DNA from 3 places in the Shewanella aestuarii genome. Region 1 is predicted to be linked to each of the others. Evidence: predicted binding sites of a transcription regulator. Region 1 holds the regulator's gene; each other region holds the start of a gene.
The links. Region 1 encodes NrdR, which represses ribonucleotide reductase genes. Its sites were predicted from a motif close to AAACACNANATNTNGTGTTT; they were not measured.

Region 1 (10,536 bases):
AACATGGCCAACCTCAAATTAATTGATACCCTTCTACAAGAGTTAGTCGTTAATGTTGTCACTGCTAAAAATGGTAAAGAAGCTATTTCGCTTGCACGAAGTCGAACCTTTGATTTGATCTTTATGGATATTCAAATGCCGGGGATCGACGGTATAACCGCAACTCAGCGTATTCGTCACGAATCAATGAATCGTCACACCCCCATTATTGCCGTCACTGCCCATGCGATTGCTGAAGAACGCGATACCATTCACGCCTCTGGCATGGATGGATTTTTACCAAAACCAATCCATGAAAACTCATTAAAAGCGGTAATTAATCGTTGGATTGCCAAGCCAAAATTTACTCATTTTGACTTGCATACACTCAATTGGGATCTATGTTTAACTCAAGCAAACCAAAAACCTGATTTAGCGTTAGAAATGTTGAAGATGCTAGTTGAATCATTACCACAAACGATTGTTGATATTGAACAAGCACTGCAAGAAAACGATCAACAAGCCATGTTACATACAGTACATAAATTACATGGTGCAAGTTGTTATTGTGGCGTACCAACAACTCAAAAACTTTGCCAAGCAATAGAATCAGCGTTAAAGCACAAAACACAAATAATTGACTTAGAGCCCGAAATCCTTGAGTTACTTGACGAGCTATCTAAGGTAGAATCAGCGGCAACTCAAGTTTTAGAACAGTTATCAATGGACATCAGCCATGACTAGCAAGCCAGGATTTTTTAAACGTTTAAAAGCATTGTCTCTCCCACAAAAACAACTATTTGCAGTAGCCTTATGTCAGCGAATGCTACCAAACTACCAGTTGTTTTCAGAAGTTTGTGAATTTGGCCAACCCCAAATACTCTCTACGGCTTTAGATTTACTCTGGCAAAGTCAGTACGATAGCAAAGCAAAATATAATGTCGATGTTCATATACAACGCTTAGACGAAAACACACCAGACCCCAGTGATTTCGAAGCTTATGGAGCATACCCAGCAATGGATGCCGCAGTGGCCATCTCGACATTAATGAGTGCCATCCACGCAAAAATTGAAGAAGATATCATTAACATTAGCAAACTGTCTTCTTCCACTGTAGCAAACTATATTGAAGCCATTAGCGATGAAAGCTTAATGGATGAAGAACTAGACGAGTTTGTGTTTGCCCATCCAGTGATGCAAGAAGAAAAAGAATTACAAGGCATGCTATTAGATATCATTGAAGCAAACCCTATTATTACTGCTGATCTAGTCAAAGGCCTGCGTAAAGATATCGTCGAGTCAGGCGTATCAAATATTGGTATTTCGGCTAACTAATCCTGTATACCATGCCCTCTAGCATAATTATCTGCTAGAGGGGTGCGCAGCTCCTTCATGCCTAGGCATGCCCCAGCGAAGCATAATTATCAAATTAACAATTCTCTTATAAAATAATCAGTTAAGTAATATTGATCCCATTTTGCTGAAAACCGTACACATTTGAATCAAAAAAACCTCACCTAGGCTACTTTACTGTATAAAAAATCAGTATATACTGTTTATCAATACAGTGGTTTAGTTTTAGCGACAGGACATCAATATGCTTTGCCAACTCAGCATTAATAATTTTGCAATCGTACGTTTTTTAGAACTTGACTTCAAAGCAGGTATGACAACGATTACCGGTGAAACCGGTGCCGGTAAGTCAATCGCCATCGATGCACTGGGGTTATGTTTAGGTAATCGAAGTGATGCGAACACTGTAAGACCTGGAGCCAGTAAAACTGAAGTAAGTGCACGATTTACTCTTAACGATGTGCCACAAGCTAAGCGTTGGTTAGAAGACAACGATCTTGATAATGACGATGAGTGCATTTTACGCCGCACCATCAATAGTGATGGCCGCTCACGTGCATACATCAATGGCAATCCCGTTCCTATTGGGCAGCTTAAAGCCCTTGGGCAACTACTTATTGGTATCCATGGTCAACATGCCCACCATGCAATGCTTAAGAATGAGCATCAACTAACCCTATTAGATAGCTATGCAAACCATAAATTACTATTAGATACCGTCAGCACAAGCTATCAGCGCACCAAACAAATTGAGAATGAATTAAAAGTACTCATGCAAGCTCAGCATGAACGAATTTCTCGCAAACAATTACTGCAATACCAAGTAGAAGAGCTCGACGAATTTGGCTTAGCAGAAGGTGAATTTACAGAAATAGAACAAGAACACAAAAGACTGGCAAACGGTACAGAACTGATAGAAAACTGCCAAGCTAGTTTGCACCTGCTGAGTGAAAATGACGATTACAATATCGATTCACTGCTCAATAAAGTTATTGCATTGGCTGAAAGCCTACAGAATGTCGATGAAAAGCTAACCCCAATAGCCACTATGCTTAATGATGCACTTATTCAAGTTCAAGAAAGTAGCAGCGAGATTGAAGACTATCTCAGCAGACTAGAGCTCGACCCAGAACACTTTTCATATCTTGAAAAACGCTTAACAACTACCATGCAATTAGCAAGGAAGCATCATGTTAGCCCTGAAAAATTAGCTGAACATCACGCCCAATTAAAAGCAGAACTTGAATCATTATCAAGTGATGAGACAAAGCTAGAAGAAATAAAGCAGCAGCTCGAGACAAGTCGTGAAGCCTATTTAAATCACGCACAAAAACTCAGCCAGAGCCGGGCAAGATATGCCAAAGAACTCGATAAATTAGTCACTCGATCCATCCATGAGCTAAATATGCCAAAAGGAAAATTTACTATTTCAGTTAACTTTAATCCTGAAATGAGCAATAGCCTAGGCTGTGACCAAGTGGAATTTTTAGTAACTACCAATCCGGGCCAGCCACTACAACCTATTGCCAAAGTCGCTTCAGGCGGTGAGCTATCACGTATTGGTCTTGGCATTCAGGTTATTACCGCGAAAAAAGTCTCGACCCCAACACTGATTTTTGACGAAGTCGACGTAGGGATTTCCGGCCCAACGGCATCGGTTGTAGGCAGAATGCTAAGAAGTTTAGGTGAATCAACTCAAGTTTTATGTGTAACTCACCTTCCTCAGGTTGCAGGCAACGGCCACCAGCACATGTTTGTCAATAAATTCAACAAAGGTGGTCAAACAGAAACCACCATGCAAAGCTTAGATAAAGAACAACGCATCAATGAGCTTGCTAGGCTATTAGGTGGTGACATTATCACCGAAAACACCTTAGCAAATGCCAGAGAGTTACTATTGTAGACTTGATAAAAAATGGCATCGGTATTAATACCGATGCCATTTAAACTTGCCAGATTAATAACATAATGCTTATACCAGTCATCAAGATTGCGATTATAAGCAATTATTGCAAATTCACTCGCTAGCTTTTATCCCCAAAAATAAACACACACTTGCAAACAAACAAAAGCAAAAATACCGGCTAGCACATCATCAATCATAATCCCAAAACCCCCTTCCACTTTGGCATCAAGCCATTTAATGGGCCATGGTTTGATAATGTCAAAAAAGCGAAAAAAGCCAAAACCTAATGCCAACCATACCCATCCAGCAGGCGCTGCAATCAGAGTGATCAATAACCCAGCAACTTCATCCCATACAATTGCACCATGATCATGCATCCCCATATCTTTAGCAGCCTTATCACAGATATAAATACCAACAATAGTAGCAACTAAGGTGACAGCTAAATAAATGCTTAAGCTAAATTGGCTTAACAATAAGTACAACGGAATTGCGGCAAGCGTACCAAAAGTACCCGGCGCTTTTGCCGCTAAACCGCTACCAAAACCTAGTGCTAAAAAATGTACTGGATTAGATAATGATAATTTTTTTAAAGCTGGATCTTGTGAAAGTAAACTCATTAGAAATGCTCAAAACCTTTAAAGTCTGGGGTAAATGGTTTTCCATCTAGGGTAAATTTCAATTTATCTCCCGCACAAATTTGACCAATTTTGACAAACTTTACCCCTGCATGCAGTAATGCAGTATCAATTGCACCACGTTCAGACTCTGGGACAGTAAACAGTAATTCATAATCCTCACCACCGGTTAATGCATAAGCTAAAGCCTGCTCTTCACTGACACAACTTGCCAGCGCAGTGGAGATTGGGATTTGATTAGCATCAATGACAGCTCCGACATTAGACGCCTTTAATATGTGGCCTATGTCTGACACTAATCCATCAGATAAATCGATAGCACTTGAAGCCAACCCCCGTAGAGATTGTCCTGCTAGTACTCGGGGAGTAGGATAATAATGACGATTTAGCAGGTAATCTTTAAATTGAGGCGCAACTTGATATACACCGCGTAATAAATCAAGACCTAATGCAGAATCCCCCAAGGTACCTGTAACGTATATCCAGTCCCCCACTTTAGCAGCACTTCGCTTTAATGCCTTTCCTTTGGGGACTTGACCATTAATAGTGATGTTAATGCAACGAGGGCCACGTGTCGTGTCGCCACCAATTAAAGCAACTTGATAATATTCTGCAGCTTCGAATAATCCATTACTAAATTCACTCAACCATTGCTCATCAACATTAGGTAAACTTAAAGCGAGCGTCATCCATGCAGGCTCTGCACCCATGGCAGCTAAATCAGACAAGTTTACCGCTAATGATTTATAACCCAATGCATGTGCAGGCATATCAGCAAAAAAATGCACCCCCTCGACAAGGGTATCGCATGATATGGCAATTGATTTGCCACTTGCTGGCTCAACAAGCGCGCAATCATCGCCGATATCTAATAAGACATCACGACGCTTTTGGCCGCGATTGAGGAAATATTTTTCGATCAGTTGGAATTCTTTCACGCTCGCTCTGGTGCGGGTATTCCGCCCACCTTTTGAAATCATGTTGACACAAATAAAAACGGTATCCGAAGATACCGTTTTTGTTTTATCTGTTTTTAACGATTTTGTCTAATAAACCGTTTACAAACTTATGGCTATCATCAGCACCAAAGGCTTTGGCTAATTCGATACCTTCATTGATGGCCACTTTAAACGGCACATCTTTTTTAAAGGTTAGCTCGAATGTCGCTAAACGAACAATGGCTTTCTCTACTGGTGAGACATCATCAAAGTCGCGATCTAAATGCGGCTTTAGCAATTCGTCAATTTGCGCTGTTTTAGCGGTTACACCCGCTAAAAGCTCACGAAAATAAGCAACATCAACACCATCTAAACTTTGTTCAGTTAAAAACTCATGTTCAACATCAGCAACATTATTGCCAGTTAATTGCCATGAGTATATAGCTTGAACGGCTAAACGGCGGGCCTTACGGCGCTCAGAAGGCTTCATTACTTTTCCTACTATTACAACTGTTGTTCTAGTTGTTGCAGCACATTAACCATTTCAAGTAAACCAAGCGCGGCTTCGCCACCTTTGTTACCTGCTTTTGTACCAGAGCGCTCAATAGCTTGCTCAATGGTATCTGTAGTTAACACACCGAATGAAACTGGGACATCAAATTCAAGCATCACTTGAGCAAGTCCTTTATTGCATTCACCGGCAACAAAATCAAAATGAGGAGTACCACCACGGATCACAGCACCTAGTGCAATAATACCGTCAAACTGACCACTCGCAGCAACACGGCGAGCCGCCAAAGGTAGCTCAAACGCGCCAGGAACTCGGACAACGGTAATGTTGTCATCAGAGACTTGGCCAAAACGTTTTAATGTATCTATTGCGCCTTCAAGCAGACTTTCAACAAGAAAACTGTTGAAACGCGATACAACGATCGCCACTTTGGCATTTTTCGCTTCGATATTACCTTGAACTACGTTCATTCTATCTTACCTAAATTAGCTAAAGCACCCATCTGGGGCGAAAGAGGCAATATGATACCACAGCCAAACGCCCTGAGCTCTATGCAATTAATGAAAAAATTAAAAATTAAAAACCAGACTATTATTCCGAGATATAATCAGTGACTTCTAATCCAAAACCCGACAATGAATGGTAACGCTTAGGCGAACTTAATAAGCGCATTTTGCTCACACCTAAGTTAGCCAATATTTGCGAGCCAATACCCACGCGGCGTGATGTACCTTGCCACTGAGCAGGTGCAGTTGCCTGACCATTATCTTCGGCTTCAAACGCTTTCACTTTTGCGAGTATCTCACTGGCATGCTCTGTATTAGCTAACAGCACTAATACGCCATCTTCAGCGGCAATACGTTCCATTGCGTTTTCTAATGGCCAACTACGTTTTTGATCACGCTCTGAGTGCAACAAATCATTAAAGGTATTTTGTAGATGAACGCGTACTAAGCAATTCTCTTTGACCTCACCTTTAACTAATGCATAATGCAATTGATTATCAATAGTGTCGCGGAAAGTTACCATTTGGAACTCGCCAAAACGAGTGGGCAATTTACAGCTTGCTTCACGCACCACTGTGGTTTCTTTGGTGTTACGATACTCAATTAAATCAGCAATTGTACCGATTTTAATACCATGTTTTTCACTGAAGATCTCAAGATCTGGACGACGCGCCATCGTGCCATCTTCATTCAAAATTTCAACAATAACGCCAGATGGTTCAAGCCCAGCTAAACGCGCCAAATCGCAACCTGCTTCAGTGTGGCCAGCACGGGTCAATACCCCACCATCTTGCGCCATCAATGGAAAAATATGACCGGGTTGCACTAAGTCTGCAGGCTTTGCATCTTTAGCCACTGCAGCTTGTATCGTCACCGCACGATCATGAGCAGAAATACCGGTTGTCACACCTTCAGCGGCTTCAATAGAGACGGTAAAATTCGTTGAAAACTGGGCATTATTATTTGTCACCATCAGCGGCAAGCTTAATTGCTGACAACGCGCTTTGGTCATGGTCTGGCAAATTAATCCTCGTCCATAAGTCGCCATAAAGTTAATTGCTGCCGGTGTGACTAATTCAGATGCCATAATAAGGTCACCTTCATTTTCACGGTCTTCATCATCCATTAAGATAACCATTTTACCTTGACGAATGTCTTCGATGATTTCTTCAATACTGTGTAACGCCATGTGGGGAACCTTTTTGTTGTAATCGTCGTTGCTTGTGATGTTTTAATAGGGTAAATCTTTAAACCGATAAAGCTTGTTACTAACGCATAAAACCTGACTTTGCCAATAACTCCATCGTCACACCGCCACTTTCTGTATGTACAGCAGGGCCTTGCATTAGCCGTTCTAAATATCTTGCAATTAAATCCACTTCAATATTAACCGTGTCGCCAGCTTGTAAATTTAACAAGGTAGTTTCAGTGGCCGTATGAGGCACAATCGTTAACCTAAATAGGCACCCTTTAACTTCATTAACCGTTAAGCTCACGCCATCAATAGTAATTGAGCCTTTATGAGCAATATATTTAGTTAATTCAGTTGGCGCTGTTAACCAAAATTCTATCGCTTGACCGCGATATAAGCGCTGCTCTACTTTAGCAATACCATCAACATGACCACTCACCATATGGCCACCTAAACGCGTGGTGGCGGTGACGGCTTTTTCTAAATTCACTTGCTGACCAACTTGGTAATGAGCAAAGCCTGTTAAAGCGACAGTTTCAGCAGACACATCTGCCACATAGCCATCTGCCAAGGTTTGTACCACAGTTAAGCAAACACCATTAGTGGCAATACTGTCACCTAGTTTGACATCGGCTAAATCTAAACTACCACTTGCCACCGTCAGCCGAATATCATCACCTTTACGTTCGATTTTGCGTAAAGTACCTAAGGCTTCAATAATACCAGTAAACATAGTGACTCACTTATTCATGTGTTAGCAGGTTATCTATAAACCTAACGCTTATTTTAATTGAAACGAAATACAAAACGTGTGTCTTGACCGACATTTCGCTTATCTTTTAATAACATTTTTGGTGCCTGCTCGATTTTGTGGTAATCAGGTAGTTGCAGCATATTTCGTCCTGCGCTGCCTAACAGTTTTGCCGCTTGATATAACACTAACTCATCGGCCAAATTGTGTTCTATGACACTACCCGCTAATGTTGCACCCGCTTCAATAAGCACTGTGTTACAAGTTTGCCCCAAATGAGTCAACACACTGTGTAAACAGACTCTATTTTGCAAGTCCTTGCTAGCAATAAATACGTTAACATGAGCAGGAAATTGCGCTTTAACGGCTTCAGGGTAGTCAACCGTTGTCACCAGCAGTATTGGACTAGTAATTGCAAATAACTGATAATTCGCCGTCATTCGCGCTTTAGAATCTAATATAACTCTTATTGGTTGATGTATAGATGAGGGTGAAAGTGTATTTTTCAAGCTTCCAAGCTGTTCATAACGAACATTTAACTGCGGGTCGTCGGCAATAATCGTTTCGATACCTGTGATTAAAGCGCAATGACGAGCGCGCAACCTTTGCACATCACTGCGGGCCGCTGAGCCAGTAATCCATTTAGATACCCCATTTGATAAAGCCGTTTTACCATCAATACTGGCAGCCACTTTGACGGTAACCCAAGGCATACCGGTTTTCATACGTTTCATAAAGCCAAGGTTAACATCAAAGGCTTCGTCTTCAAGCAATCCTACGTCAACTTGAATACCTGCTTGTTCAAGCATGGCAATGCCTTTTCCGGCCACTTGTGGGTTGGCATCTTTTACCGCTACCACCACTCGGGCGATGTTGGCATTAATTAAACCTAATGCACATGGCGGAGTGCGACCATAATGACTACAAGGTTCAAGCGTGACATAAGCTGTTGCCCCTTCAGAACTAAACCCATTATCTTTTAACTGTTGCAAGGCATTAACTTCGGCATGCCCTTGACCTGCAACCTGATGGTAACCTTCACCGAGTATTTGATCATCTTTCACTATCACGCAGCCAACACAAGGATTAGGACGTGTGGTATACAGACCTTTACGGGCAAGTTGGATGGCTCGGCTCATCATCTGATGATCAAAAACACTAAAAACGGCCATGGTTGATTCTCTAAATAAAAGTCTATTTTTGTAATTTCGCGATAGCTTCGCCAAATTGAGACACATCTTCAAAAGCACGGTAAACGGATGCAAAACGAATATAGGCCACTTTGTCCAAATTCATCAATTGCTCCATCATCAAATTACCTATCATTTCTGAATCCACCTCACGTTCACCGGTAGCGCGCAATGTTGATTTTATTTTCGATAAAGCTTGTTCAATTTCATCGATGGATACAGGACGTTTTTCTACTGCGCGCAACATACCACCGCGTAATTTATCCTCATCAAAAGGCTGGCGAGAACCATCACGTTTGATAATTCGTGGCATAACTAACTCTGCACCTTCAAAGGTAGTAAAGCGCTCATGGCATTCGGTGCATTCTCGGCGACGACGAACTTGGTGACCATCGGCAACCAATCTTGAATCGATAACTTTGGTGTCTGTCGCGCTACAAAAAGGACAATGCATTCAACCTCCCGCAAAAATAAAATGGCCGCTAAAATTAGCGGCCATTTAAGTTTATCTTATTTATTGCTTGAGGTTAACTAGCATGTAAGAAACAGCTAAGTTAAGGTGCAAATTAAGCGTAAACGGGAAACTTAGCACATAACTCAAGCACTTGCTTTTTAACACGCTCAATTGTGGCTTGGTTAGTGATGTCATCTAAAATGTCACACATCCAACCGGCAAGCTCGATGGCTTGTGCTTCTTTAAAGCCACGACGGGTAATTGCAGGCGAGCCGATACGTAAACCAGAAGTCACAAAAGGTGAACGTGGATCGTTAGGCACAGAGTTTTTGTTCACTGTGATATTGGCAAGACCTAACGCAGCATCCGCATCTTTACCTGTAATGTCTTTGCTAATTAAATCAAGCAAGAACAAGTGGTTTTCAGTACCACCAGACACCACATTAAAACCACGTTCAATAAAGGTATTAGCCATCGCTTTTGCATTAACAACCACTTGTTGCTGGTATACTTTAAACTCAGGCTCTAATGCTTCTTTAAATGCCACCGCTTTACCGGCGATCACATGCATTAAAGGACCACCTTGACCACCTGGGAATACAGCTGAATTTAACTTTTTGTATAAGTCTTCATCATTAGCGGCTGAAATAATAATGCCACCACGAGGTCCTGCTAAGGTTTTGTGAGTTGTTGAAGTCACAACGTGAGCATGTGGAACGGGTGTTGGGTATACGCCCGCGGCCACAAGACCTGCAACGTGTGCCATATCAACAAATAAGTAAGCATTAATTTTGTCGGCAATTTCGCGCATTCTTGCCCAATCAACGATACCTGAATAAGCAGAGAAGCCACCAATCATCATTTTGGGTTTATGCTCAAGCGCTAAACGCTCCATTTCGTCGTAGTCAATTTTACCAGACTCATCAATACCGTATGGAATGATGTTGTATAACTTACCAGAAAAGTTAACTGGTGAACCATGGGTCAGGTGACCACCATGGGCTAAGTTCATACCTAAAACGGTATCACCAGGCTGTAATAATGTCATATATACAGCACTGTTAGCTTGTGAACCTGAATGAGGTTGTACGTTCGCGTATGTTGCGCCAAATAATTC
Region 2 (10,536 bases), 1.1 Mb from region 1:
TGCATCATCAGTGAAAATAGCTCTACAGCTTTAATTTTCTTCTTACGGATGCTTGGATCTTGTTCATATTGTAAATACAAACGTTCAAACTCAACTTGATCTTCAAAGAAGGCATCGTATAAGCCTGGTACATCTGATGGGCTAAACAAGCTAATATCACCGCCTTTGATCAAGCGCTGATACATTAATTTATTTAATTGCACACCGTAATCAAGATGACGGACACGGTTGTCTTCAACACCGCGGTTGTTCTTTAGTACCAATAAAGACTCGACTTCTAAGTGCCATAAAGGATAGAACAGGGTGGCCGCACCACCGCGAACACCGCCTTGTGAACAAGACTTAACCGCGGTTTGGAAATATTTATAAAAAGGTAAGCAACCAGTGTGGAATGCTTCACCGCCACGAATTGGACTCCCTAAGGCTCGAATACGGCCGGCATTAATGCCAATACCTGCACGCTGACTGACATACTTAACAATTGAGGATGCGGTAGCATTGATTGAATCTAAGCTGTCATCACACTCAATTAATACACAAGAGCTAAATTGACGTGTTGGCGTGCGCACCCCTGCCATGATTGGCGTAGGTAAGGAAATTTTAAAGGTTGAAGTGGCATCATAAAAATCTTTGATGTACTTCAAACGAGTGTCTTTGGGGTACTTAGCAAACAAGCATGCAGCAACTAAAATATATAAAAACTGAGCACTTTCATAAACTTCGTGGGTAACACGGTTTTGAACTAAATATTTACCTTCTAGTTGCTTAACGGCAGCATAGGAGAAGTTCATATCACGCCAATGGTCAATATAGCTATCTAAGGTGTCGATCTCTTCACGAGAGTAATCGGCAAGGAGATGCATATCATACTTGCCCATTTCAACTAGGCGGGTGATATGGTCGTAAAGTTTAGGCGGCTCAAATTGGCCAAATGCTTTTTTGCGTAAATGGAAAATAGCTAATCGTGCTGCAACAAACTGATAGTCAGGTGCTTCAGGTGAAATTAAATCTGCCGCGGCTTTTATGATGGTTTCATGTATGGCTTCAGTGGGGATCCCATCAAAAAACTGTAAATGCGATCTCAGTTCTACTTCAGATACTGAGACATTTTTTAATCCCTTGGCAGCCCAAGTGATCACGCGATGAATTTTGTCTAAATCGATGGTTTCACGCTCGCCACTACGTTTAGTGACAGTCATATTGCTATTCATTGAAGAGAGGCCTTGATTATATCTATTGTAGTGATTGCTTGCGTCTATACATGATGACGATCGACAGTAATCACGCTTACGTTCCCTTGTAAAAACAATCATTGCGAAGCATTTACGGCGACGATGTTATTTGCTTGATGAAGTAACCCGTTCAGCTTAAGTCTACAAAAACAAATTGTGTCTTTGTAGTGTCTGTGATTGCATTTGACACACAAGATATGGTGTTATTTAAAATCTAACATACAAGATAGTGAGGTTGAGCGCATATTGCAAGCCACAATTTTTTTAATATCTTGTGGATAAGTTGAGGATATTTTTCAGTGTTAGTGAAAGCTAACCCTAGAGCCCAAATTTATATAGCTTTTCTACAGGATGATGAATCTTTGAGCTATTTTTAATGTTAAATTGATCGCAAAAAAAATCAGCGATCGAAATTTGAGGTGAATCTTTAGATTGATCTTTTATCAAATCTGATGTTAGCCAAAACTATGACCGCAAATGTAACTGGCTAAATTGATTTTACGGCTTTGAATATGTATTCATACAGCGATTCACTCGAAGCAAAATGCAAATCTGCTGGCCATGATGTCGGTGAATCGGTTGCGGATAAATAACCCCAATGGGCAGCACCAGCAATCATATTGGCATTGTTAGCCGCAACAATATCGCGCTCTGCATCACCTAGATATAAGATATGTTTAGGCAGTGTATTTAACTGTTGCGCAGCTAAAAGCATTGGCGCTTTATGTGGTTTTGGATGAATAGTGCTGTCGCCACTGATTAAAGATTTCAAACGGTGAGTTAAGCCCAATTTGGCAACCAATGGTCTGGCAAAAGAAGCATGTTTATTTGTTACCACACCGTACGGCATACCTACAGAATCCAAATGGTCAAGCAGTTCAGCCATTTTTGGGTACAAGATACTTTTATGCCCATTGATATGAGTGTAATGACGTAACAAAGCTTGCTGAAGCTGTTTTTGCTGTGATTCTGCTAATTGAGGTTGGGCAGCTTTGACTAACGCTAAACTACCATGAGTTACCGCATGGCAAACTTTATGGTAGTCAGTAGAAGGCAAACCTGATTCAAGTAAACTTAAATTAAGGGCATGAACTAAATCGGGGGCCGTATCGGCCAATGTACCGTCAAGATCAAATAAAATCGCTTTGATATTATATTGCTGCACACTGGCCTCGTTAAATCGGTTAAGAATAAAGATCAATCAATCTTTTGGGTCGCTATCATGTAGTTCACTTCTACACTTTTGGTATACTTAAACACCCCATTGATTGGGTTATAGGCAATACCCAGTGCATCTTTACATAGCAAATCCGTTTTATCGACTAACGACATTAATTCAGACGGCCTAATAAATTTACTGTGGTCATGGGTGCCAACGGGTAATATCTTTAGTAAGTATTCAGCGCCAACTATGGTTTGCAGATATGACATCCAGTTACGATTAATCGTTGAAAAAAACACATAACCATTGGGTTTTACCATATCGCAACAGGCTTTAATAACGGATAATGGATCAGGCACGTGTTCAAGCATTTCCATACAAGTAACAACATCATAATGTGCTTGATGAGTTTTACTGTGATCTTCAGCAGTTGTTTTTAGATAATTTACGCTCACTTGGCTTTCTAATGCATGTAAACGCGCAATTTCTAATGGCTCATTACCCATATCAATTCCATCAACATGAGCACCAATTTTAGCCATGCTTTCAGATAAAATTCCACCGCCACAGCCTACATCTAATACCTTCTTATCAAAAATACCGCCAGCAGTTTGGTCGATGTAATTTAACCTTAATGGATTCAGTTGGTGTAATGGTTTGAATTCACCGTTGGGGTTCCACCATGTTTGTGCCATTGCTTCAAATTTAGCAATTTCTTGTGGGTCGACATTGATAGGTGAAGAGGATTCTGTAGACATAGCTGTAACCTAAGATTATTCGATTGCCGCCATTATAACGACTAGAGCAATATTTAATAGAGAAGCGAATAACATTTAACTGGGCTTTTAAATAATAATTCAGCGTAGATGCTCGCAAAATAATCAAACGCGCTTTCAAATTGTTTAAATGCTATTCAAAAAATGCTGTAAATAAAGTTAAGGTAAAGCAAAAAGGAATCGATAATAGATAAACCTATAATACAATTAATACCTTAGTAATTTTTTAATCGATTGTTCAATTTGATTCGCGTTAACTCTGGCGACAATATTTATCTGTGTTAGAATGCCAAATCACGTTTTAAAGCATGACGATTTTATGGAATAACAATCGTTAGCTCATTTTCAGGGGAACGCGCAGTTTATGACTGATCTGGCTTCATCTATTTCGCCAATTAACATTGAAGACGAACTAAAGAATTCGTACCTCGATTACGCTATGAGTGTAATTGTTGGACGTGCATTACCTGACGTGCGTGACGGCTTGAAGCCGGTACATCGCCGCGTATTATTCGCCATGAGCGAACTCAAAAACGATTGGAACAAACCATATAAAAAATCCGCTCGTGTTGTCGGTGACGTTATTGGTAAGTATCACCCGCATGGTGACACTGCAGTTTATGACACCATTGTTCGTATGGCGCAGCCATTCTCGTTACGCTACACCTTAGTTGACGGCCAAGGTAACTTTGGTTCGGTTGATGGTGATTCCGCAGCGGCAATGCGTTATACCGAAATCCGCATGGAAAAGTTGGCGCACTCATTGTTAGCTGACTTAGAAAAAGAAACCGTAGACTTTGTGCCTAACTATGATGGCACTGAAATGATCCCGGCGGTTTTACCAACTCGTGTACCTAACCTATTAATCAATGGTTCATCAGGTATTGCGGTAGGTATGGCGACCAATATTCCGCCACACAACTTAAGTGAAATTGTCAAAGGTTGTTTAGCATTAATTGATGAGCCAAGCTTATCGATCGAACAGCTAATGGAATATATTCCTGGACCAGACTTTCCAACAGCAGCATCGATTAACGGTCGTAAAGGCATTATTGATGCCTACAAAACGGGTCGTGGTCGCGCAATTATGCGTTCAAAGGCTGAAATTGAAACGGAAGAGAATGGCCGCGAACGTATCATTGTTCACGAAATTCCATACCAAGTGAACAAAGCTCGTTTAATTGAGAAAATTGCTGAGTTAGTTAAAGATAAAAAAATTGAAGGTATTAGCGGTTTGCGTGATGAGTCTGATAAAGACGGTATGCGAATTGTTATCGAGATCAAGCGAGGTGAAGTAGGCGAGGTTGTGCTTAATAACCTGTACGCTCAAACTCAAATGCAGTGCTCTTTTGGTATTAACATGGTGGCATTAACCAACGGCCAGCCTAAGTTATTCAACCTAAAAGAAATGCTTGAGTGTTTCATTCTTCATCGCCGTGAAGTGGTAACTCGTCGTACCGTTTTCGAATTACGTAAAGCTCGTGAACGTGCTCATATCCTTGAAGCATTAGCGATTGCACTTGCTAACATCGATCCTATCATTGCGTTAATTAAAGCCTCGCCAACCCCAGCGGAAGCAAAAGCGAAATTAATTGCTCAAGGTTGGGCACTTGGTCATGTACAAGGCATGCTTGAAAAAGCAGGCGATGATGCAGCTCGTCCAGAGTGGTTAGAACCCGAATATGGGATCCGAGATGGACAGTACTATTTAACTGAACAACAAGCGCAAGCGATTCTTGAACTCCGTTTACACCGTCTAACTGGTTTAGAACATGACAAGATCCTAGCCGAGTATGAAGAGTTATTAGTTTTTATTGCTGGTCTTTTACATATTCTTCGTAGTCCTGAACGTTTGATGGAAGTCATCAAAGAAGAATTGGAAGAGATTTTAGAGCAATATGGTGATGAACGTCGCACTGTCATCAATGCCAATGAAATTGACATGAGTCTTGAAGACTTAATCACTGAAGAAGATGTTGTTGTGACCCTTTCTCACTTAGGGTATGCCAAGTATCAACCACTGTCTGATTATCAGGCACAGCGTCGTGGTGGTAAAGGTAAAGCAGCAACGAAAGTAAAAGATGAAGATTTTGTTGAGAAACTTCTGGTTGCCAATACTCACGATACCATCTTGTGCTTCTCTGACTTTGGTAAAATGTATTGGTTAAAAGTGTATCAATTACCACTTGCTAGCCGTACTGCTCGTGGTCGACCCATTGTTAACTTATTACCATTGTCTGAAGGTGAGCGCATTACCGCAATTTTACCGGTACGTGAATATGCTGATGATAAGTATATTATTATGGCGACTGCTGACGGTACCGTGAAGAAAACCGCGCTAACGGCTTACAGCAATCCTCGTGCAAACGGTATTATTGCGGTGAATCTTAAAGAGGGTGACCAGCTAATTGGTGTTGCTATCACTGAAGGTAGTGATGACATCATGTTGTTCTCTAATGAAGGTAAAGTCGTCCGCTTTAACGAGAAAGCACGTGATTCTGAAACCGGCGAAGCTAAAATTGATCCTGAATCAGGTGAAGAAATCGTAGCGCTTCGTCCTATGGGTCGTACAGCTACAGGTGTCCGTGGAATCAAGCTTGAAGATGGACAAAAAGTAGTCTCTTTGATCGTACCAAAAGGTGATGGCGCTATCTTAACCGTGACTGAAAACGGTTATGGTAAGCGTACTGAATTAAATGAGTATCCTGCTAAGAGCCGTGGTACGAAAGGTGTGGTTTCAATTAAGGTAAGCGAACGAAACGGTGCTGTTGTTGGTGCGGTACAAGTTGGTGATAACGATGAAATCATGTTGATCAGTAATAAAGGCACTTTGGTTCGTACACCTGCTGATGGCGTATCAATCATTGGTCGAAACACTCAAGGTGTGACCATAATTCGTACTGCTGAAGATGAAAAAGTAGTTGGCTTACAACGAATTGACGAAATTCAATCAGATGATGAATTAGACGAAAACGGTCAACCAATTACTTTGGAATCGGATAGCACAAATACTGTGGTAGCTGATACTGGCGATGTGTCTGCAACTGATAATTCTAACGAATAATTGTTAGCTTTTATTCTTTAAACGAGCGCCTAATGGCGCTCGTTTTGTTTTGCGGAATAAATTTCATCTAAAACGGGCAATTTTACGCTATTCATCAAGTTATAAAATCCTTACTATTAGTTGAATCAAAGAATACATTTATCAAAGTGCTGTAAGGAGTTGTTTGTGAGCGCAATTTATAATTTCTGTGCCGGTCCCGCAATGTTGCCACAAGCGGTAATGCAAAAAGCTCAACGTGAGTTTATTGACTGGAATGGTCTTGGGGTTTCGGTGATGGAGATTAGTCACCGTAGTAAAGAATTTATCGCGCTAACCAAACAAGCAGAATCCACATTACGTGAGTTGATGGCCATACCAGATAATTACCATGTACTATTTATGCATGGCGGTGGTCGTGGCCAATTTACTAATGTTGTGACTAACTTTTTAGGCGACAATGGCCGTGCTTTATATTTAACCACAGGGCAATGGTCTAGGTCAGCTATACAAGAAGCTAGACGTATCGCTGGTGATCAACAAATTGATGAAATCAATATTGTTGAGACAGTAAATGGTTTACAGCAAGTTACCTTGCCAGACTTACACTCACTGGATAACGATTATCGTTATGTGCATTATTGCGCTAATGAAACCGTTGATGGTATTGAAGTTTTTGACTCTATTGATAGTCCATGGCCAGTGGTTGCTGATTTATCATCAACCATTATGTCGCATAATATCGATGTGAGTCGTTTTGGACTAATTTATGCTGGTGCACAAAAAAATATTGGACCATCAGGTTTATCTATCGTGATCGTTCGTGATGATATGTTGAGCTTGCCTAGTTTAGTGCAGTCATCAATTATGGATTACAAGATCACCAAAGATAACGATTCAATGTTTAATACACCGCCTACCTATGCTTGGTATTTAGCGGCGGAAGTGTTTGAATGGTTAAAATCGATCGGTGGTATTGATGCGGTTGAAAAAGTAAATCAACAAAAAGCGGATTTACTGTACGCATGTATCGATAGCAATCCTTTTTACAAAAACGGGGTGGCTAAAGTAAATCGCTCTCGTATGAACGTAACATTTCAGTTAGTTGATGACAGTTTAGATGCTAAATTTTTAGCACAAGCCGAGGCTGCTGGTCTTGTCGCGCTAAAAGGGCATCGTATTGTTGGTGGTATGCGTGCCAGTATTTACAATGCTATGCCTATTGAAGGTGTGCAAAAGTTGGTTGCCTTTATGAATGAGTTTGCCAAGCAAAACAGCTAGCTTATACTTAATTTGAAATAAAGGGCTGTTACCCAATAAGGTTAACAGCCCTAGCTTTTTTAAATCTAATTAAATGACACTCGCAATTGACTTTGCGAGATAATCTACGTTTGCTTCACTAATACCAGCGATACTAATTCTGCTTGAACCCACCATGTAAATACTAAAGTCTTTTTTAAGTACTTCGACTTGATTTGGATTTACACCCAGGAATGAAAACATGCCTTTTTGTTTAGCAATAAAACTGAAATCACGATCAACACCATTTTCTATTAGCTTATCTACTAACATCTGACGGTTACCGTTGATGCGATCACGCATTACGGTTAATTCATCGAGCCATTGTTGCTTTAACGAATCATCAGCCAAAATGGTTTCAACTATCGCTGCACCATGAGCCGGTGGCATGGAGTAAATGCAACGAATTACATATAACAATACAGAAAATGCAATATCAGTTTGGGCAGAATCTTTGCCTATGATTGAACAAGCGCCAATTCGTTCACGATATAAGCCAAAGTTTTTAGAACATGAACTGCATAAAATCATGTTTTCAACTGCTGCAGCCATTTGGCGAACGCCATAGGCATCTTCGTTAACACCCACACCAAAACCTTGGTAAGCCATATCGATAAGTGGCGTAAAGCCTTGATGAGCAGTGACACTAATGACTTCATCCCATTGGTCATTGGTTAAATCCATGCCGCTTGGGTTATGACAACATGCGTGTAGCAAAACAACATCATCTTTTGAGATCTGTTTAAGAGCATCTATCATTTGTTGAAACTTTAACGTTTTACTGTCGTAGTCATAATAAGGATAAGTTTTTACGGTAATACCAGCTGCTTCGAACAAACCAGTATGATTTGCCCAAGTCGGATCACTTACCCATAAAACTGCATTGGGGTTACAGCGTTTGATAAAGTCAGCTGCCACACGCAGTGCACCGGTACCTCCTGGTGTAGACACTGTTCGAATACGATTTGCAAGTAAGGCAGGGTGATCATGTCCAAAAGCCAATTCGGTCATTAATTGATTAAAGTTAGCTGAGCCTGTAGGGCCGATATAAACCTTGGTATCTTCAGCGTCAGTGCGACGCTGTTCAGCTATTTTGACACAATCTAGAATTGGGGTGTGGCCTTGTGGGTCTTTATAAACCCCAACACCCAAATCGACTTTATTCGAATTATTGTCAGCTCGGAATTGGGTTAATAAACCAAGAATAGGATCTGCAGGAAGGGCACTTAGGCTTTCAAACATGTGTTTTACCTTTTATATTTTGTCTGTAGGTAGACTTTGTTTAGTATATTTGAGCTAGCATACCGTGGTTTAAAGCGTTAGTTAAATATAAAAATAGCTTGACAAATTTTCAGTTGGAAACTTTAACTGACATTAAAATAATGCTGTAATCTCTCCAAGGAATCTGCTGTAATGCTAGTCCATTACAAATTGAGTTGCACGTTATTTAATTTATCGCTGAACCTTCATTGTAATAGCGATTTTACTTGTAACTTAATTATCAATCACTAACGTATACCTTTGTATTAACAGATTGATTTAAAGTGTTCTTTGTAAATTTTTATGTAATGTATTTTTTCCACTTGAATTAGCTAAAAGCAACTTTCGCTGTCAGGCAATAAAAAGTGATCTGTAAACCTAGATTAAGCTAGCTTAATCTCTTGTTATTAAGAAGAAAGCGAATGAAGCAACTGCGTTTAGACCCTATAGCCAGAATGAATGGCGAAATTAATATCCCTGGTTCAAAAAGTATCTCAAACCGAGCATTATTATTAGCAACTTTAGCTAAAGGAACCACAACATTAACCAATTTGTTAGATTCAGATGATATTCGTCATATGTTGGCAGCTCTGACGCAATTAGGTGTTAAGTATTCATTAAGCGATGACAAAACCACTTGTACTGTGACTGGATTGGCTGGTGCAATCTCGTCTACACATGCTCAAACCTTATTTTTAGGAAATGCTGGGACTGCAATGCGACCACTGTGTGCGGCATTAACTTTAGGTGAAGGTGAATTTACCTTAACCGGTGAGCCAAGAATGGAAGAAAGACCGATTGGCGATCTTGTTGATGCTTTACGACAACTTGGTGCTCAAGTTGATTATCTTAAAAATGATGGTTTTCCACCTTTGACTATAAAATCAACAGGGCTAAGTGGTGGTGATGTAGACATAGCTGGTGATTTATCTAGTCAGTTTTTAACCGCTTTGCTAATGGTCTCTCCACTTGCAAAAGATACAGTCAATATCCATATCAAAGGCGAATTGGTATCTAAGCCCTATATCGATATTACTATTGCTTTAATGGCGCAATTTGGTGTTGAAGTGATTAATCATCAATACAGCCGATTTGAAATTAGAGCAGGACAAGAGTATGTATCACCTGGAAAAGTCTTAGTTGAAGGTGATGCCTCATCAGCTTCATATTTTCTTGCCGCAGGCGCTATTCAGGGGGCGAGGTTAAAGTTACCGGCGTTGGAAAGTTAAGTATTCAAGGTGATGTTAAGTTTGCCGATGCATTGCAGCAAATGGGGGCTGATATCGAGTGGGGTGATGATTATATTATTGCGCGTAAATCAAACCTCACTGCAATTCAAATGGATATGAATCATATTCCAGATGCTGCCATGACAATAGCTACCGCAGCGTTATTTGCGAAAGGGTCGACATCGTTGACAAATATTTATAACTGGCGCATTAAAGAAACTGATCGACTAGCCGCAATGGCCACTGAGTTACGTAAAGTAGGGGCTATTGTCGAAGAAGGCCATGATTACATCACCATTACCCCTCCTAAGGTGATTAATACTGCTGCTATCGATACGTATAATGATCATCGTATGGCAATGTGTTTTTCATTAGTTGCATTTGCTGACTGCGGTATCACAATTAATGATCCTGACTGCACATCGAAAACATTTCCTGATTACTTTAATCAATTTGCAAGGCTAGCTAATAGAAAGTAAGCATTTGTGAATCACTGTGTGGCAATTTGATCTGTTTTGTCAGTTTGCCACACGCTTCA
Region 3 (10,536 bases), 600 kb from region 1:
ATTCTTGGTGAAGTATTCCCACAGTGCGCTGACCTACGTCGCGCGGGTTCTGCTGCGCTAGATTTAGCTTATGTTGCAGCAGGTCGTTTAGATGGTTATTTCGAAATAGGTTTAAAACCATGGGATATCGCAGCTGGCGACTTAATTTGTCGTGAAGCTGGCGGTACAGTAACTGACTTTACTGGTGGTCATAATTATATGGCTTCAGGCAATATTGTTGCTGGTAGCCCTAAAGTAACGACTCAATTAGTGAAAATTATGCGCCCACTGTTAAATGAAGGTTTGAAGCGCTAATTTACTAACGCCTAATATTAACCGCTAAATTTGATATATTTAGCGGTTTTTTTGTGTCTGTGATTTAGATCACTGGGCAATTAAGCGCCGGTACATAATAATAACCTTATCAGCGAATCCTACCTCAACTACTGAGTAATTATGAACCGAGTCAAACACCTAAGTATCAATAGCCTAAAGTCGATAGAATATCTTGTTCTATTTATCATTGCCTTAGCGACCATATTTGCTATCGGTGAAGAAATTCTTCACATGTTTAACATCAAAACCGTTGAGCTAGCCGACTTACTGCTGTTATTTATCTACCTCGAAGTATTAGCCATGGTAGTGAACTATATCGAATCAGGTAAATTACCCATTCGTATGCCACTCTATATTGCCATCGTCGCCCTTGCTCGCTACCTTATTTTAGACATGAAAGGCATGGATGACTGGCGAATTTTAGCCATTTCAGTATCAACCATACTGTTAGCTTGTACGGTTATTGTGATTCGATGGGGACAATTAAAAATGCCCTACCCCAAAAACCAAGATTACGACAGTTAATCTACCTTCCATTAATGCCAAGCAACATGCTTGGCATTTTTTTGCCACATAAAACGGTCTTGAGGTGATGTGTAATTTTTTATAAAAAACAGTTTGGTATTGCTTAAAAAAGCCAATATGCTAAAACTAAAGTAACAAGAGTGATAAGGAGTATTCAAATGGATCAAGAACCCACTGGTTTTGATGAGAAACGCAGTTCATTACGTGTTGATATGGAAGCAGAAAGAGTCAAACTTCATTGGATATCCAAAGCTGGCGAAAGCTTTGAGGAAGATGGGATTTGTATAGATTTAGCCCGAAAAGGTGTGCTATTTGATTATTGCAAACCTTTTGAAGTGGGTGAATTAGTTGCCATCACCTTTAACCCCGGTACTGATAAACAAAATACTATTAAAGGCCAAGTATGCCGCTGTAGTAAAAGTAATGAGCAAAGCTACCATATCGCCATGCAGTTACTTTAATCGGGTAATTGCGATTAATAACCCAACAACTTACCCAGTTTGTCTTTCCTGTTCTATACTCAAAAAGACTGACAATGTACCAAGTTCGATGCATAGATATCATTTAATTTAAGGGAGATAAATATGATACTGCTTGTAGGCGGTGAAAAAGGTGGCAGTGGCAAAAGCTGTTTGGCGCAAAATATTGCCGTTCATATTACCCAAAAATATAATGCTAATGTACTCATGGTGGATTGTGATCCGCAGCGAACCACATCGGATTGGATCCAGGCGCGCAACAATGACCCAAGTTTAACACCAATCAACTGTATTCAATTATATGGCAAAATCCGAAACGATTTACTCAGTCTCGATGAACGCTTCGATTATGTAGTGGTGGATTGTGGTGGACAAGATAACCTTGCCATGCGCGCAGCTATGTCAGTAGCGACCTATGTTGTTATTCCATTGCGACCTAAACGTCGTGATTTAAAAACCTTACCACACATGGAAGACATGCTAAGTACCTGTAAAATGGTAAACCCGAAAATGGTCGCCACCATTGTTATGACCCAATGCCCCTCTCTTCCTTCACAATACAAACGAATTCTAGAAGCGAAAGAAGTTGTAGAGTCATATAACCTTCGCGCACTCAACTCAGTGACCTTCAGCCGCAACATCTATGATGACAGCGAAGAAAGCGGTTCATCTGTGTTAGAAATTGAGCCCGATGGCAAAGCTGCAATAGAAATTCGCGCTATCGCTGATGAACTTTTTGCAATCCCACCAGATAATAGCTATGAGTTTAACTGATCTTAAGCGTAAGAAGCCGAAACAGATTAGAAAAGCCGTTTCGGTTGACGACTTTATCGAAGATGCCAATAACTATGCATTTGGTAAGCAAACGGTTGTGGGTGAATCGCCACAAATGCAGCAATCTACTCAAGATTTTTTACAAGGTTTAGACAAAAAGTCCACTAAAATATACCGTCACGCCACCTTCACCTTGACTGAAAAAAGTATTGCTCAGTTAAATGAACTTTCTAAAACCACACAAATTGCAAAATCTAAATTATTACGGATGTTAATTGATGACTTTTATCGGTTAACTGATGCCAAACAACATGCAATGTTAAAACGTAGATAGTTCAATACAAAACAGCTTGATGTATACTAACAAAATTGATTTAAGCAATTAGGCTAGTATTTTATGACCCAGCAAAATAACCCTCTCCACGGTATAAAACTTGAAACCATAATCATCTATTTGGTTGATAAATATGGCTGGGAAGAATTAGGTAATAGGATCAATATAAGGTGTTTTAAAGATAACCCAAGTGTTAAATCAAGCTTAACCTTTTTACGAAAAACCCAATGGGCACGTGATAAGGTTGAATATTTATACTTAAAAAGCAACAAACTGCCTTTACCTGTCCGTAATGATTTTGCAGCCAAGCCAGCAGCAAGAAAGCCATCACAAATAAAGAATATCAATAAAACCCAATCAATAAGCAATTCTACTAAAAATACAGTGGATGGCTCAGTTAATGCCCACATTTGGGGTAAAAGCTAACCATTAGTCCTGTTAGGTTACCAAGTGATTACAGTGGGAATTGAAAAACGATTCGCCATACCTGCAATCCACCACCCACTTGGTAGCTCAAGCCTAAGCGTTCAAACTTTAAAATATCTGAACCAAATAAGTCAAAGCCAACCGGTTTAGTAAACTTTAGCGTTGCACCAAATTCATAAGCATGCTCTGTCATCACATCTTTACCGAAAGGCGTAATAAACCTTAATCGATCAAAATACCAACGCGCAGCGCCAAACACTCTTGGTTCAACTTGATAATTCCCCCACTGCCATTGAACCCCTAGTCCGATATCTAAGCTAGTTTGCAGTACAGAGTAACCTTCTGAGCGATCATTAAGGCTACTTCTGTAACCTGCATAATAAATGCGATTAACCCATACAGGTGTATATTTAGGGCTATCAAGCGAATATAACGATGATATGCCAGTGGAAAAGATACCGACATTACTACTATTGGCCAAATTATGGCCATAGCCTAAATCTAAATAGCTTTCTATGGTCAATTTATCGTTAACAAACCAATGATATTCTATTCCTGGCGTAATGGTTAACGTGCCAACCTTATCAGGAATTTCGCCTTCAGGAAGTTCTTCAAAAGAGTAATCAAAAAAGCCCAATGACAAAGGTAAACGTAACTTAACTAAGTGATCTTCTGCTTCATCAATATCCCAAGACATTGGAATATTCACTACCGCAGCACTTTGTCCTGAGGTTCGGTAAATACCGCTACCTATATAATTAGCAAAAGCATAATGGGAAGCATCTGGATTATTCTCGCTAACTTGAGAAAAACTTGCGGGGAAAAACAAGTAAGCCACAGCAAAGGCCATGGCTTTTATCAATATGTTGTCCTTGATCGGCAGACAACCCAGGGCAGCAAAAAGGTTATTTCTGCTCGTCATTAAAGTGATGCTCAGACATCATATGCCCAAGTTGGGTTGACTTGGTTTTAAGATAATCTTCATTGTAGCGGTTTTTACCCACTTGTAATGGGACACGTTCAGCCACTTCAATACCTACATCTTGCATTGCGATGACTTTACGAGGGTTGTTCGTCATTAAACGAACTTTTTTAACCCCAATTTGTTCAAGCATAGGCTTAATCATATCGTATTTGCGCATATCAGCTTGAAAACCTAAGCGCTCATTTGCTTCAACAGTATTCGCCCCTTGGTCTTGCAGCTGGTAAGCGCGAATTTTGTTCAACAGACCAATGCCACGGCCTTCTTGACGCAAATACAAAATAAAGCCCTGCCCAAGCTCTGCGATGGTTTGCATAGCTGTTTGCAACTGAAATCCACAATCACAACGCAAACTAAATAAGGCGTCACCAGTTAAACATTCTGAATGGATCCGCCCTAATATTGGTTCATTCGTATCTAATTGACCAAAGGTTAAGGCGACATGTTCTTTGCCAGTTTCAGTATCTTCAAAACCATGCATGTCAAACACGCCCCAAGGAGTGGGTAATGTTGAAGTGGCGATATATTTAATCGTCATGAATTAGACCTTACGACAACGCTCATTACTTGAGACTTATAAAACAAACCTAAAGACCAAAAGTAAGAGACCATATGGATTAAACTTACTGGTGTTTGACTAGATTTTTACGCTAAAACAGGGCTGAAATTAAAACTTATTCGGTGCGAAACCGGTTACCGCCTTTATGCCCATTTCACGACCAAGAGCCGTCATCGGATGAACAACAACTAAACCTTTAACAGTCTTTTTTAACTTACCCATGTCAGCTTGTTCAGCTTTGGTCAATTCACGTTTAAAAGGTAAATTTCTAACTTCACCACCCTCTTTGTTAAGCTGACGTGTTTGTTGACCTTTAACATTGGCTATGCGCTTTGTAACTGCCGTAATTTCTCTTTTGAACTGCATAATAATCGCTGTATCGCCACGCTGTTCAGCAGCGGCTAATTTACGACGAAACTTGTCTAGTTTATCATTAAGTGATTGCAGTTCTTGCTTTAAATTCATTACTTTACCTTTAAACTCACATTGAGTTGCATCAACAATCACAATGAAAGTAGCCAACTCGACAATTATAAATAAACCGCTTTGCGATTTAAGCTGGGAATTATATACCCAAAGCCTCATATTTTGCGAACATCTAGCCAAGGTTTATCAATAATTTTATTGATTTCATCAGATTTTGTAGGGGTATCTGCTAACACTGTCATAATCTGCTTGGGTTCAATACAAGCATCGTCGACTTTTCGGTCGCTTAACATTGACACTAATTTATCTAAGGCTTGCTGTTTCTGAATAAGCTCTTCAATTAACTGCTGCATGTGTTGCTGTTTTTGCTGCAAAAAAGTCAGTGCATCTTGATGATCCACTTTAGATGCGATCCCCAAAAAAGGCTTGATTTCTTCTAATGTAAACCCCAAGCTTTGACCAAGTTTTATCAACTGCAAATTGGCCAGCACATTATTTTGATAATCTCGATAGCCATTTGCTGCACGCTGCGGGTTAGCAATTAATCCTTGTTGTTCATAAAAACGGATCCGACTGGTTGTTAATCCACTTAATGATGCGACCTCACTTATCTTCACGCTATTGCCTATTGACCTTAAAGTTAGCTTTAAGGATATGCTACCAGCAAACTGGTAACAACAAACCATAAAAGATGAATATTAGCCCATTAAGTAAAGTATCAATATCTTCGCGTTTGAATTTGAAAAATCGTATCGTCAAAGCCGCAATGGAAGAAAACTTAGCCAATGCAAACCAGCAACCAGATGATGCGCTATACACCTTGTACCGTCGTTGGGCTAATGGTGGTGTGGGATTAATTATTACCGGAAATGTAATGGTTGATCGCCAAGCCATGACAGGCCCAGGCGGTGTCGCATTAGATGAGTTATCTGACTTATCAGCGTTTAAAAAATGGGCGGAAAGTGGTAAACAGAATAATACCCGTTTATGGATGCAAATTAATCACCCAGGCAGACAAGTCTATAAGGCCCTTGGAGGTAAAAATATTGCCCCTCGGCAATTGCTCTAGATCTAGGTAAACATTCAAGGTTATTTACTCTTCCTAAAGCCATGAACGAAGCGGATATTTTAGATGTGATTAAACGCTTTGTTACCACTGCGACACTGGCAAAATTAGCGGGGTTTGACGGGGTACAAATTCATGCTGCTCATGGCTATTTATTAGCCCAATTTTTATCTCCGCTCACTAATCAGCGAAGTGATAAATGGGGAGGGAGTTTAATTAATCGAGCGCGTTTATTAATCGAAATAGTCAAAGCCATTAAGTATGCATGCGGTAATGATTTTGATATTACGGTTAAGCTTAATTCGGCAGATTTTCAACGTGGGGGATTTGACATAGACGACGCTCGTCAAGTGATTGATATGTTGAGTGTCATCGATATAGATTTGATTGAACTTTCTGGTGGTAGCTTTGAAGCGCCCGCAATGCAAGGCAGGACTGCCGATGAGCGAACATTAGCACGTGAGGCTTATTTTTTAACCTTTACTCAGCAACTCGCGAAAACCTCACCAGTCCCCTTAATGTTAACTGGCGGAATTTATCGCTTAGCCACAGTGAATAATGTTTTGCATGCAGGTTTTGCATTATGTGGTATTGCTAGCGCACTTGCCTATACGCCAGATTTAGTAAATCGTTGGCAATTAAACCCAAACTTTTGTGTGAAAATTAATCCCCCAATTGGCACAATAAACCACTAGCAAGTTTAGCTACCATGGCATTAGTGAAGCGGCAATTGAAACGAATGAGCTTGGGTGATAAACCGCGATTAACCGACTCAGCCCTGTTCACTTTAATCACAGATAGAATACGCTTTACCCAAAAAGCGAAAGCATATAAACAACAACTAGATAGATCTAATCTGAAAAAATAATCACTAAAAAAAGATAGCTACAAAAAAGGGTTAACAACCGTTAACCCTTTAATTTTTTTAATAATTAGCTTTAGATCTACTCATTGAGATAATGTATTTGTTGATTACTGCTGCCACGCCACTTGAGTGAAGGGTCAGCTTTATCTTGTTCAAACTTGCCGTCAATTAACACATCAACATGATCAATCACAGCCTGTTGTTGCGGGGTTAAATTAGCCCGTTTATAACCCGACCATAACCAAATATCTTTGCCAATACATTCGCTTTTCACCCGTTTAACCAACTGTAATACAGCGCTTAAATTTGCTGGATACAGCGGGTCTCCGCCACTTAACGACAAACCTTTACGAACAATACGTGTGTCTTGTAAATCAGTAATAATTTGATCTTCTAATGCTTGGGTAAACTCATGCCCAGAATCCACTCGCCAAGTTGACTGATTGTAGCAGCCACGACAGGCATGGTCGCAGCCACTCACAAACAAGGTACAACGGGTACCAGTACCGTTAACCACGTCAACCGAATGATAGACATGATAATGCATTAGATGTGCTTCACTCTGCGCTTCACTTCTTCTTGTTTACCATAATTAAATGGTCTTGCATCTGGACTGCCCAAGTAGCCGCATACGCGACGAGTAACCGACACGCGACTAGGTTCATGATTGCCACATTTGGGGCAAACAAAACCTTTACTAGTACAGTTAAATTCGCCCACAAAGCCACAGTCGTAACACTCGTCGATTGGGGTGTTAGTGCCGTAATATGGCACCCTTGTATAACTGTAATCCCACACTTGCTCTAACGCTTCAGTGTTGTGCTGCATGTTAGGGTATTCACCGTAACAGATAAATCCACCACTGGTGATTTCTGGGTAAGGCATTTCAAAATCAATTTTGTCAAACGGATTCACTTTTTTCTCAACATCTAAATGGAAGCTGTTGGTGTAGTAACCTTTATCGGTTACGCCTGCAATGAGGCCGAATTGTTTGGCGTCAATACCGCAAAAACGACTGCACAGGTTTTCACTTGGCGTACTGTATAAGCTAAAGCCATAACCGGTTTCTTCGGTCCATCTGACAGTGGCTTGCTTCATGTATTCAATAATGGCGATGGCTTTTTTACGTAATACTTCATTGTCATAAACATGCGTATCATTGCCATAAAGAGCGTTAATGGTTTCATGTAAACCGATAAAACCTAATGAAATTGACGCGCGACCATTTTTGAAAATTTCAGACACATCATCATCAGCTTTTAATCTCACCCCACAAGCCCCTTCCATATACAGAATGGGCGCAACACGGGCTTTAACACCCACTAAACGGGCGATGCGCGTATCTAATGCTTTACGGGCAATATCTAATCGTGCATCTAATAATTCGTAGAATGTCGTTTCATTACCACCAGCTTCGATAGCAATACGCGGTAAGTTAATGCTAACCACCCCTAAATTATTACGACCTTCATGAATTAACTGCCCATCTTGCTCAAATGCCGATAAAAACGAACGACAACCCATTGGGGTTTTAAATGAGCCAGTTACTCGCTCAACTTGCTCATAATTAAGGATATCGGGATACATTCTCATGCTGGCACATTTTAGTGCCATCTTTTTGATATCATAATTAACGTCTTGCGCTTTATGGTTAACACCATCGCGGATAGCAAATACTAACTTAGGGAAGACCGCTGTTTTATGGTTTTTACCTAAACCAGCCATGCGCACAGTTAAAATAGACTGCTGAATTAAACGTGATTCCCAGCTTGTTCCTAAACCGAAACCAAACGTCACAAAAGGGGTTTGTCCATTGGCGGTATGTAAAGTGTTCACTTCATACTCAAGTGATTGAAATGCGTCATGACACTCTTTTTCTGTTTGCGCCATCGCAAAAGCGTCAACGTCTTTTACATCCCATTTTTGCGCGACAATGCGATGCTTTTGATAACTTTTTTGAACAAACTCAGCTAGCACTTCATCTATACGATTAATGGTCGTGCCGCCATAAATATGACTCGCCACTTGAGCAATAATTTGTGCGGTGACAGCTGTTGCAGTTGAAATCGATTTGGGTGTCTCAATCTCTGCATTACCCATTTTAAAACCGTGGGTGAGCATGCCAGCCAAATCAATCAGCATACAATTAAACATTGGGAAAAAAGGTGCATAGTCAAGATCGTGATAATGGATCTCACCACTTTCATGAGCAGCGACAACATCTTTTGGTAATAAATGAGATTTAGCATAATGCTTGGCCACAATGCCCGCTAATAAATCGCGCTGGGTAGGAATAACCTTGGCATCTTTATTGGCATTTTCATTCAGAATGCTTGAGTCACTTTGCTCAACTAAGCCACGGATTTCACAATTTAGTTTACTTTTCGCTTCACGGCGAACATCACGATCATGACGATACTCAATATAATGCCGTGCAACCTCTTTATAAGGCCCCGACATCAGTTCATTCTCAACCGCTTTTTGCAGGTGATGAATCTCGACTTCGTTTTGATTGCTAAATTGCTGCTCAACAATAACTGCTAAAGTTTGAGCGTAGTCATTATCTGATTGGCCTGCAGACTCCATTGCTGCAATAACAGCGTCTTTAATTCGACTATGATCGAACTCTGTACGGCAACCATCCCTTTTAATAACAACCAACATAACAAACTCTCCAACGCAACACAGATACCTATATATCTGTACAAAAAGCAAACCAAACACAATATATAGTGTATTAGGCGCTAAATTTACACTAGGCGTCTTGATCTAGATCATGATTTTAAAGGCTAAGAACAAGCAAAAAGAATTTGTGTCGGTAGGGCCAATGAAACAAAATTTGCCACTTGACCCCACAGTAAAAAGTCGATAATGAGCCGTATATGATAACAAGCTGATCTAGTTTTTTATGATAGCTTTAATAAGATGACTGATGTTTTCTACGGCTTGTCTGCCCGCTAATATGGCATCTTTTGCACGATGAAACTCCATGGTGCCAATACCACTGACATCTGGCACGATGCAAATGTCAGGCGGGTCTCCCATCAAGCGCGCACGTTTATGGCGCTGTTCAAGAATCTCCATAGATTGTGACATCACCGCCAGCATACCTGGAGTTGATTTGCCTCGTTGAGAAAACTTATCACTAATACCTGTTAAGTACTCTTTTCCCTTACCCCATAAATCCATAAACCCAGACTCTGGCTGCTCATCCCTTGCAACAATGCCGGTAAATTTGGGTGACTTACTGACCAACTGCTGTGGTAACAACTGTAATTGTGACCGACGATGACCGTGAAGATCCACCGCAATCACAATATCTACCCCAAGTGAACGACATAAAGAAACCGGTACAGGATTAACCACAGCACCATCAACTAACCAATGACCATCTTGTTGCAACGGCGGCAAAAAGCCGGGCATTGAGCAAGATGCTCTAACTGCATGGCGTAATTCACCTTGCTTAAACCAGACCTCTTGACCTGTGTATAAATCTGTTGCAACCGTTGCAAAAGGCCGTTTCAATTGTTCAATATTTATGGCACCGATTTGTTTTGACATAACATCAAACACTTTTTCACCACTGATAAGGCCACCCTTTCGCCAGCCAATATCCATCAGTCCAAGTACATCCCAACTTGAAAACCCACTTACCCAGGCTTTTAATTCAGGCAAATGATCATTAGCATAAGCTGCACCCACCAGCGCACCTACTGAACAACCGGCAATTTTATCGGGGTAGATACCTAACTCGGCCAGTCCTTCTAACACTCCAATGTGTGCCC

Region 2: nrdA (class 1a ribonucleoside-diphosphate reductase subunit alpha) is a predicted target of NrdR. The motif match lies at 1,419-1,438, and genes of this name have one in related genera.
Region 3: nrdD (anaerobic ribonucleoside-triphosphate reductase) is a predicted target of NrdR. The motif match lies at 9,470-9,489, and genes of this name have one in related genera.

Annotation. Positions count from the first base shown of each region.
Region 1 covers NZ_CP050313.1:930,200-940,735, reverse strand. Annotated here, with positions in the region: gene barA (two-component sensor histidine kinase BarA) at 1-723, shown strand, start outside; gene HBH39_RS04355 (YjaG family protein) at 716-1,315, shown strand; gene recN (DNA repair protein RecN) at 1,578-3,236, shown strand; gene HBH39_RS04345 (phosphatidylglycerophosphatase A family protein) at 3,365-3,859, opposite strand; gene thiL (thiamine-phosphate kinase) at 3,859-4,815, opposite strand; gene nusB (transcription antitermination factor NusB) at 4,901-5,305, opposite strand; gene ribH (6,7-dimethyl-8-ribityllumazine synthase) at 5,320-5,796, opposite strand; gene ribBA (bifunctional 3,4-dihydroxy-2-butanone-4-phosphate synthase/GTP cyclohydrolase II) at 5,918-7,021, opposite strand; gene HBH39_RS04320 (riboflavin synthase) at 7,101-7,757, opposite strand; gene ribD (bifunctional diaminohydroxyphosphoribosylaminopyrimidine deaminase/5-amino-6-(5-phosphoribosylamino)uracil reductase RibD) at 7,811-8,947, opposite strand; gene nrdR (transcriptional regulator NrdR) at 8,970-9,419, opposite strand; gene glyA (serine hydroxymethyltransferase) at 9,532-10,536, opposite strand, start outside.
Region 2 covers NZ_CP050313.1:2,016,478-2,027,013, reverse strand. Annotated here, with positions in the region: gene nrdA (class 1a ribonucleoside-diphosphate reductase subunit alpha) at 1-1,211, opposite strand, end outside; gene HBH39_RS09130 (HAD family hydrolase) at 1,720-2,397, opposite strand; gene ubiG (bifunctional 2-polyprenyl-6-hydroxyphenol methylase/3-demethylubiquinol 3-O-methyltransferase UbiG) at 2,430-3,152, opposite strand; gene gyrA (DNA gyrase subunit A) at 3,535-6,234, shown strand; gene serC (3-phosphoserine/phosphohydroxythreonine transaminase) at 6,400-7,491, shown strand; gene HBH39_RS09110 (amino acid aminotransferase) at 7,561-8,751, opposite strand; partial or broken gene aroA (3-phosphoshikimate 1-carboxyvinyltransferase) at 9,192-10,477, shown strand.
Region 3 covers NZ_CP050313.1:1,529,305-1,539,840, reverse strand. Annotated here, with positions in the region: gene suhB (inositol-1-monophosphatase) at 1-294, shown strand, start outside; gene HBH39_RS06950 (phosphate-starvation-inducible protein PsiE) at 436-840, shown strand; gene HBH39_RS06945 (PilZ domain-containing protein) at 999-1,301, shown strand; gene HBH39_RS06940 (AAA family ATPase) at 1,425-2,093, shown strand; gene HBH39_RS06935 (ribbon-helix-helix domain-containing protein) at 2,080-2,427, shown strand; gene HBH39_RS06930 (VF530 family DNA-binding protein) at 2,491-2,853, shown strand; gene HBH39_RS06925 (hypothetical protein) at 2,882-3,715, opposite strand; gene ribA (GTP cyclohydrolase II) at 3,759-4,373, opposite strand; gene HBH39_RS06915 (YibL family ribosome-associated protein) at 4,503-4,859, opposite strand; gene HBH39_RS06910 (MerR family transcriptional regulator) at 4,976-5,437, opposite strand; partial or broken gene HBH39_RS20095 (NADH:flavin oxidoreductase/NADH oxidase family protein) at 5,512-6,754, shown strand; gene nrdG (anaerobic ribonucleoside-triphosphate reductase-activating protein) at 6,831-7,298, opposite strand; gene nrdD (anaerobic ribonucleoside-triphosphate reductase) at 7,298-9,415, opposite strand; gene rssA (patatin-like phospholipase RssA) at 9,650-10,536, opposite strand, start outside.